Regions from separate parts of the Cellvibrio zantedeschiae genome, predicted to be linked through region 2. Evidence: predicted binding sites of a transcription regulator. Region 2 holds the regulator's gene; each other region holds the start of a gene.
What was found. The regulator sigma-54, encoded in region 2, starts transcription at its own class of promoters, with help from an activator protein. The targets are predictions, from matches to a motif close to TGGCACANNNNTTGCNNT.
Positions count from the first base shown of each region.

Region 1 (3,149 bases), 710 kb from region 2:
GGCCTCGGGCACCATCGTTTAATTACGAACAAACAGAGGATATGCGAAGCCAAAATGGCCTCGCATAAATAGAAGAATTAAGCGTAGTGATCCACAAGGCGTTGTTGGGTGATAGCACTTACGGCAACTTGTGTGTCCTCATCAGTGGCTACATCTTTATTGCCAGCTTGTCCCTTTTGATCTTTGGCTTCGCCTTGTTGGCGACTGAACGATTTATCCGATACGTCTACATTAACCAAATTCAAACCCTGCTCACTGAACATGTCGCGCAGGCGCCCCATGTTTTGGTCAAGCACCTCACGCACTACCGGGTGATGACTTGTGAAGTTAACCGTAGTCTGCTCCTGATTAACGCTGACCTTAACTTGCATTGGCCCAAGATTTTCAGGGTTGAGGTGAATTTCTGCCGAACTCACATTTTGCGCCGCTAACCATAAGACTTTCTCACCTACCGCCTGGCTCCATTGGGGCTGACCAACAGGTACAGGCACTGCGGTCTGAACAACAAAGCCACGGGCAGAAGGTGTATTGGCATCACTGAAACGCAACATCGAATCCAAAGCGCTAGTAGCTGGAGCGCTATTAGTTGAATTAGCTGGCGCAGCGGCAGACGTAGCTCCTGCATCGCGCCCCGCCGATTCAGGTATGGAAATATTTTGCAGGGTTTTCTCGAAACTGGCCTTAGGATCCAGTGACTGGTTTTGTGTTTGATTTGCATCTGCTGCCAAGGGCTGGTTGCTCGCAACCTGAGGGGCCTGCCTGGATGCTGAATTCTCTACAACCTGAGGAGCAGGTATAGCGCTAAGTCCATCCGCCGTTGAAGCATCCTCCCCAAGTGGAACTGAGGTTGCCGCCTGTGTTGCAGGTGTTTTTGGAAGAGCTGAAGTACCTGCGGTCGTTAATGCAATAGCTGCTTGATCAACAAGGGTATCCGGCGAATCTGTAGCTGCAATTTGAGGAATTGGAGATGTTTCAAGATCAACCACAATTTCGGAAGATTTGGACGATAAAGATTCAGCTGTTGCTTGTTGCTTTAGTGCGGCCCCCGCGTCAGCTGTGGTGGCAAGCACATCTACATTCGGAATGCCTTGATCTGCCGTTGTGGTCAGCATATCCACATTCAAAACGCTTTGATCTACCGCTTCTGTACTGCTCGATACCACGGTGTTTCCTGCTGGAGAATCACCAGCAGCTATCGCAGGTTCGCTTTTGGTCATGTTTGCAGGCAAGTTAAACCCGGACTCAATAATAGATTTAACATCTATGGCACCTGCAGCTAAAACTTCCGCAGGCAATTCCACCGCAGTTAAGGCGGCAGGAACTATAGGTGCTGCCACCACTGGAGAAGCAAGGTCGGTAGCCACTTCATCTTCCGTCGTGTTTTTAGCGGTGGATTTTTTGCCGCCATCTTTGCTTGATGATTCTTTGTTTGCATCGTTACCTTCGCTGGATTGAGGATTGGAATCCTGATTGGCTAGCTTATCGCTCTTCTCAGCTTTGTTTTCGGTGGTGTCTACCTGCTCGCGCGAGCGATTTTCTTCAGCTTGTTTAACCGGTGCAGAGGGCTTTCTCTCAACGTCATTCGCTGGCTTGCGGTTATCAGCAGCAGCGACTTTTTTAGGAGCAGGTTTTGCAACTTTTTCATCTTGCGCTCGCACGCTTTCATGAACATCTTTAAAACTTTGTTGGAAGCTGGCGGCGTTATCATCCTGATAGTTGCGTTTGGGTACCGATGCCTGAGCGGCAGGCGCCTGTACGGATTTGAGTAAAAAATTATTTGCAGAGCTGTTATTCATTGCCGCCACCTCGTTGTATTGCCACCACAAAACCACAAAACGGCAAGGGCTTGCCGCTTTCGAATGGATTTTGTTATTGATTTACGATTTCAACAAGATAAAAGCAAGGGAGGTGCCAAAAGGCGATAGAACAGTAAAATTTATTATTCGTTGCTAACCAAGAAAATCCAGCATCTTTTGTTTAACGATTAAAAACTCCGCTTCAATCCGCGAGACATCTTCAGGCAGGGTGAAAAATTTTTGATCGAGAGCGTTGCGCTCTACAACTGAACACAAGCTAGCCAAAAACACGGCGCCTAAATTACTACTACTACCTTTAAAGCTGTGGGCGGTTCTGCGAATCAAATCTGCATTTTCACTTTTCACTAATTCATGAAGCGCTACCAAGCGATCACTAGAGTCTTTCAAATAGGTTTCAATTAAAAAACCAAAATCATCTTCCATAACTTCTTTAAGCGCATTCAACGCATCGTAATCTAAATGTTGGGGGTCGTTCATAAGCTAATCCAGGCACGCAATTCATTCACAGGATGATCAACAGGCTAGTCATTATTAACCCATTCGAACACCACTTCAACCATGTTACCAGAACCATAATAACGCACCGTTTTACAGAGCTTTTCCACTATGCCTATACCACGCCCACTATAGCCGGTTACCAATAACTCCTTACCTTGTCGTGCACTATAATCAAAACCTTCACCACTGTCTTCAACACGCAGCGTTAATGAGCCTCCTTCAATGTTGGATGAATACGCAAAATAAATATGAACAAATCCGGTAGTAATTTCATTTAACAGTTTTTCACGCTGGGTGTAATACTCAGTAAAACCTTCAGGTGTTTTTTTAATGTCGCCACTTAACCCAAGTACACCATGCTCAAGTGCATTGGAATAAAGCTCTGCCAAAATAGTGTATAGGCTGCCACTAAAGCCGCGCAGGTCTGGTTCTTCTGTCAGAATATTCAGCAAAAAAGGTAAAGGGTCGAATGATTTAAAACTGGTTGGTTTAACTTCAAATCGCAACTCCCACTCAACTTGCGCCATTTGTTGCGACTGATTGAAGTTGTAATTGGGATGACTAACATTTTCCGGTGCTTGCATACAAATTTCGATCATGGATAAATCGTCGTCTTGCTCGCCGGAACCAATAAAATTTTTAACGCCCAACAAAATTTCATCAAATGCAGATTGGCTACAATCATTTTCTTCAAACAATTGTAACAGGCGCTCTTCACCAAACATTTCGCCGTCTGAATTGCGTGCTTCATGAATCCCATCTGACCACATAAAAACTCTATCGCCAATATCGAGGTCGTAGAATTGCGCATCATCCTTAAAACTTTTTTCTGGC
Region 1 covers NZ_BMYZ01000001.1:1,222,848-1,225,996, reverse strand. The annotation lists gene IE104_RS05465 (flagellar hook-length control protein FliK) at 78-1,796, opposite strand; gene IE104_RS05460 (Hpt domain-containing protein) at 1,950-2,294, opposite strand; gene IE104_RS05455 (ATP-binding SpoIIE family protein phosphatase) at 2,339-3,149, opposite strand, start outside.
Region 1: IE104_RS05465 (flagellar hook-length control protein FliK) is a predicted target of sigma-54. The motif match lies at 1,897-1,914, and genes of this name have one in related genera.

Region 2 (3,149 bases):
CGCCTGTTGACCCCAAACGCTCGCGCGCAAGAAACCGACGCACTAAATCATCGGCATCAATGGTTGAAATATCTTGCGCAATAACTTCTGCAAGTAATTCCAATGCGCGTCGTTTGCTGCTGGCCTCAAGGCTACTGCAAGCGCGTTCGGGTGTTAACAGTGATTGAATTTGCATAGTTGTCCGAGCTTTTAGCGATGGCTGCGCATCTTTTCTTTATGTTTAATTAGCTGGCGATCCAATTTGTCGGCCAGGGAATCTATTGCTGTATATAGATCGGGATCTGTGGCATCGGCAAAAATATCTTTTCCGCTAACGTGTAAAGTGGCTTCCGCTTTTTGTTCGAGTTTATCAACCGAAAGAATAACGTGAGTATTAGTGATGCGGTCGTGATGATTGCTTAAACGCTCCAATTTGCTGATCACGTAATCTCTCATTGATTCGGTAACTTCTACGTGGTGGCCACTGACATTTATTTGCATAGATACATCCTCGGTGGTTACATGAGTGCCAAATGCACTCACAAAATATTTCCAGCTTAATATTTTCAGTTAAAGTGTTTTGCGCTCATTCGATGGCGGAATGTTGAGCGACTCGCGATATTTAGCAATGGTGCGGCGTGCAACCTGAATGCCTTGTTCGCCGAGTAGATCGGTAATTTTGCTATCGCTTAGTGGTTTTTTAGGGTTCTCCGCGCTCACCAGCTTTTTGATCAGGGCGCGAATGGCTGTGGAAGAACATTCGCCACCGGAATCTGTGCTCACATGGCTGGAGAAAAAATATTTCAGTTCAAAAATACCTTGCGGTGTGTGCATAAATTTTTGCGTAGTCACGCGCGAAATAGTCGATTCATGCATCTCAACAATTTCCGCAATATCATGCAGTACCAATGGCTTCATTGCTTCGGCGCCGTACTCCAAAAAGCCTCGTTGTTTTTCAACGATACAACTGGCCACTTTTAACAGGGTTTCGTTACGGCTTTGCAAACTTTTCAAGAACCAACGCGCTTCCTGCAAATTGTCTTTCAGGAATGTATTGTCACTGCTGGAGTCCGCACGTTTTACCAGCGATGCATAATCAGAGTTGATGCGTAAACGCGGCGCTATTTCCGGATTTAACTCTACCATCCAGCGGCCTTCACGTTTTTCCACAAAAACATCGGGCACTACATATTCTGTTTCACCGCTGGCAATCATGTCGCCGGGGCGTGGATTCAGGCTTTGAATCAAGCTTACCGCTTGGCTAAGCTCATCCTCTTTAAGTTTGGTCCTGCGCATTAACTGGCGGAAATCGCGGCTTGCCAGTAGTGGTAAATATTGTTTGGCAATGAGTTTTGCTTCGGCCAAAAAGGGCGTTGAAGCATCGAATTGTTGCAGCTGCACACTCAAGCATTCGGCCAGGTTTTGGCTGCAGGCGCCGCAAGGATCAAACTGTTGGATGCGGTGCTGAACCGCTTCCACTTCATCCAGCTCCAAATCATCCCATTCGGTGATCAGGCCACTGAAAATGTCTTCTAATGTGACTGATAGCATTCCGCTAGGTTCAACCGCATCAATAATTGCCATGGCAATTATGCGGTCGCGATCAGACATAGGCGTGAGATTGAGTTGCCACATAAGGTGGTCGTACAGCGAATCAGTAGCGGCGCGGCGACTTTCAAAATCGTTGTCGTCGTTTTCGTAATTGGTAGATCCACTGGATTGGCTGGTTTGGTATACGTCATCCCAACTGGTATCTACGGGTAAATCGGCAGGAATGGCTTCGTTCCATTCGGTTGCGCTTTCGCTGTAATCATCTGTGCCGGCGTAGTTATCGGTGTCAGTAAAACTTTCGCTTTCTCTGAAGCCATCGCTGTCACCAAAATTGGTTTCGCCAAAGCTTTCATCGCCAAACTTTTCGCTGCTGGATTCGTTGTACGTCATCTCACCGGAATAGCTCTCGCTAAAATCGTCGGTACCGCTATCGCTGGTGGCTGCTATTTCCTGGGTGCGAGCGTAGTCGCTGTCTTCAAATTCGGTATTGGATGATGACGGAGTATCAAAGCTATCTTCCACTTCCAACATGGGGTTGGAATCAAGAGCTTCCTGAATTTCTTGTTGGAGATCTAAGGTCGATAATTGCAACAGGCGAATCGCTTGTTGCAACTGCGGGGTCATGGTCAGTTGTTGACCGAGCTTGAGTTGTAGAGATTGCTTCATTATTCGAACGAAAAACCCTTAGCTAGCGAAAGAGGCGAGCAAAAAACTAAACACTGTTAGATGGAGTTTAGTCAGGGTTTGACGACTAGGCAATAACTCAATGGCGCTAAAGGGAAATATTTAAAGCAATCTTTATGCCTAATGGTTAAGGATTTTAATTTGTCAAGGAAATGGACGACGAAAAGCTTAAAGTTTGAAGTCTTCGCCAAGGTAAACCTGACGAACTTTATCGTTGGCGAGAATAACGGAAGAGCTACCGCTGGCAATGATATGACCTTCGCTAACAATGAATGCTGTTTCGCAAATGTCGAGGGTTTCGCGCACGTTGTGGTCGGTGATTAACACGCCAATGCCGCGATCTTTTAGGTGGCGAACAATTTCTTTGATGTCGGCAACCGAGATGGGGTCAACGCCCGCAAAAGGTTCGTCGAGCAGGATAAATTTTGGATCTGTCGCCAAGGCACGGGCAATTTCCACGCGGCGACGTTCACCACCTGATAGCGACATACCGAGGCTGTCGCGAATATGGGTGATGTGGAATTCTTGCAGTAAGGATTCCATTTTCGCCAGGCGCTGCTTGCGGTTAAGGTCTTTGCGGGTTTCAAGAATCGCCATGATGTTATCGGCAACGCTGAGCTTGCGGAAAATAGACGCTTCTTGTGGCAAGTATCCAATACCGGCACGGGCGCGGCCGTGAATAGGCAAGTTGGTGATATCCAAATCATCAATTAATACGCGGCCATTGTCGGCTTCCACCAAGCCGGCAATCATATAAAAACAGGTAGTTTTACCGGCGCCGTTAGGTCCTAACAGGCCAACAATTTGGCCGCTGCTAACGGAAACTGAAACATTGATAACGACTTTGCGTTTTTTATAGCTCTTGGCAAGGTGTTGCGCGTGGAGGCTGGCCATGGGTTATTCTTTTTTCTCTGGTTTTGCAGGAATTACCGTTT
Region 2 covers NZ_BMYZ01000001.1:509,719-512,867, forward strand. The annotation lists gene IE104_RS02280 (PTS sugar transporter subunit IIA) at 1-175, opposite strand, end outside; gene hpf (ribosome hibernation-promoting factor, HPF/YfiA family) at 190-480, opposite strand; gene IE104_RS02290 (RNA polymerase factor sigma-54) at 550-2,196, opposite strand; gene lptB (LPS export ABC transporter ATP-binding protein) at 2,383-3,108, opposite strand; gene lptA (lipopolysaccharide transport periplasmic protein LptA) at 3,112-3,149, opposite strand, start outside.

Region 3 (3,149 bases), on a different contig from region 2:
ACGCTCATTATTAAAAGAATTAATGCTAAAAGACGGCGACCTCGATAGCGACCATTTGAATTTGGTACAAAACCAAATTTCAAATTGGAAAAATGATTTAATCACCCCCAAACGAGCATTGGAGTTAGCGCAAAGTCCAGGCGAACAAACTATAGCCTTGGTATATCAACAATATAATCAAGCACTTCGCGCATACAATGCTGTCGATTTTGATGATTTGATTTTAATTCCTGTGGACCTATTTCGGCAGCACAGCGAAATACTTTTGCGCTGGCAGAAAAAAATTCGCTATTTATTAGTGGATGAATATCAAGACACCAACTCTAGTCAATATCTATTGGTGCAATTGCTGGTCGGTAACCGCGGCGCGTTAACGGTGGTGGGTGATGACGATCAATCAATTTATGCATGGCGTGGCGCGCGGCCAGAAAATATGGCGCAACTGAAAGTCGACTATCCGCAACTGCGCCTGATCAAGCTCGAACAGAATTATCGTTCCACCAGTCGCATTCTGCGCGTTGCTAACCATTTAATTGCAAATAACCCACACGAATTTGATAAGGCGCTGTGGAGTGAAATGGGCTTGGGCGACCCTATCCGCGTGGTGCGCTGCGCAAATGAAGATGCTGAAGCTGAGCGCGTTGCCACCGAAATTTTGACCCAGCGCTTGCGTAAACAAAATAAATTTCGCGATTACGCTGTGCTCTACCGAGGCAATCATCAATCGCGGTTGCTGGAAATGAAATTACAGCAACACCAGATTCCCTACAAAATCAGCGGCGGCTCCTCATTTTTCGCCAAGACCGAAATTAAAGACATAATGGCGTATTTGCGTTTATTGGTTAATCCCGATGATGACAACGCATTTTTACGCATCGTCAACACCCCGCGCCGCCACATAGGCACCAGCACACTGGAAGCTCTCGGCAGCTACGCGAGCCAACGCCAAATCAGTTTGTTCGCAGCCTTGGATGAAGTGGGCCTCCACAGCCATATCCCCGAAAAAAATCTAGAGCGCTTATTACGTTTTTCGCAGTGGATGAAACAGGTTGCCCTCAACTGCACAACCAATGACCCCATCGCCGGTGTGCGCGAGATGATTGATGACATCGATTATGTGGGCTGGATGCATCAAAACTCGCCCAGCAGCAAAGCCGCCGAAAAACGTATTGAAAACGTCTTTTATCTGGTCGAATCCCTACAAAAAAGCTTGGACAAAACTGCCGACGACGATGAAGACGACGAAAAACGCATTCAAGATGCCATCGCTAAATTAGTATTGCGAGATTTGCTTGAGCGCCAGGAAGAGGAAGATGAAAGCGACCAAGTACAGTTAATGACCCTGCACGCATCCAAAGGCCTGGAGTTTCCGCACGTGTTTATGGTGGGCATGGAAGAGGATTTACTACCGCACCGCAATAGCATCGACGATAACAATATTGAAGAGGAGCGCCGCCTGACTTACGTGGGAATCACTCGCGCGCAAAAAACCTTGACCATGACGCTAGCTGGCAAGCGCAAACAGTTTGGCGAACACAGCCCAACTACGCCCAGCCGTTTTTTGGACGAACTACCAAAAGAAGATGTTGAACACGAAGGATTTGGCGAACACAACCCGGAAAAAAACACAGCGCAAGGAGCGGAAACACTGTCCAGCCTACTGAATTTGTTTGATTAACCCCCCGCAAGTCTAGATGTCGACTTACTTTACACCGAAACCCTACCAATGCAGCCAAAAACACACCAACATTTTGATTTTAAAAGAATTATGTCAGTTGGCTCATCACTTGCATCATAAAGACCACTAGTGTGAACTAGTTCAAACAATCGACCCAACTAGTGTGAACTAGTTCAGATTTTTAACTCAAGGAGTCTTTACAGATGAAAACTCAATTTAAATTGTTAGCAGGTCTTGTACTCGGCGCTGCAGCTTCAATGGCAAACGCTGACGCTATTCCATATCCAAATGTTGGTACCCCAGCACCAGCCAATACTTTCCATGCTGCCAGCACTGGCAACATTTCAGCTTACTTTTTCGGCTCTAGCGCAAGCTATGTAAGCCGTATTGGCTTGAAGGTAAATGGCGTTGATACTGGCATCTACGGTTTAACCAACAACGTTTCTCACTACGGCAACTCAATAAGCTTCGGCAATGTTAACTCAGGCGATACACTGGAATTCGTGTTGCAAGTATTGTCAATCAATAACAGCTGGTACTCTGTTCCAGTGCACAACACTGACAAGAAAAACCATACCTACGCGACTTCATTCAGCGGTGGTAGCGATATCCATGGCCACAGCATCGTTCCAGGCACTTACATCGCGTTCGAAGATCTTTTCAATCTAGGCGACCTTGATTATAACGATCACCAATTCGTATTTACCAACGTTGCAGTTCCAGAACCAGCAGGCTTAGTACTGTTGGGCTTGGGCTTGGTAGCTCTTGGCGCTGCTCGTAGACGTGCTGCCAAGTAAGTTAATTTGTCACCCATAATAAGGTGATAATTGTTTAAGCCAGCTCCCACAAGGAGCTGGCTTTTTCATTTGTATGTCGAGATTTTAGCGGGTTCGCTACCATGGCCCACGCCTTGACTCGACACGCAATTCAGCTCGCCACAATACTTACGCCCGCCAAACCTCAGCTATAAGCTTGCTGTTACTCGCGCTCTGATTGAACTTCGAAAGCTACCCACCTCCCCTTTCCTCTAGCTGAACACTTCTGGCATCAATGTGCCTGACAATGAGGAGCAACGACTTCTTAGCTGCGCTTGTTAAAAATGCGCCTAACGACGAATACCTCCAAGCAATCCAACTTCGGTTGCCAGAAAGATTAACCAGACGGTAATGCGTCCAATAAAAAAGCCAGCATTAATGCTGGCTTTTTTATTGGGCAGAGTAACGACAGCTTATTTACTGCCATCTACCATATATTTTACTGCGCCTTTAATCTCATCATCGGAACAAGCAGCACATGTCCCTTTTGGTGGCATGCTGTTGAAGCCGCCGATAGCGTGCGTATAAAGAGTGTCCAAACCTTTGGCCGCACGAGGACCCCAATCGCCAGCATTACCGAACTTGGGCGCACCGAGCACACCAGTACCGTGACAAGTGGCACAAACGCTGCCATATAAATCCTTGCCTGACTTGGG
Region 3 covers NZ_BMYZ01000003.1:93,353-96,501, forward strand. The annotation lists gene rep (DNA helicase Rep) at 1-1,678, shown strand, start outside; gene IE104_RS14480 (PEP-CTERM sorting domain-containing protein) at 1,882-2,475, shown strand; gene IE104_RS14485 (c-type cytochrome) at 2,907-3,149, opposite strand, start outside.
Region 3: IE104_RS14480 (PEP-CTERM sorting domain-containing protein) is a predicted target of sigma-54. The motif match lies at 1,777-1,794, and genes of this name have one in related genera.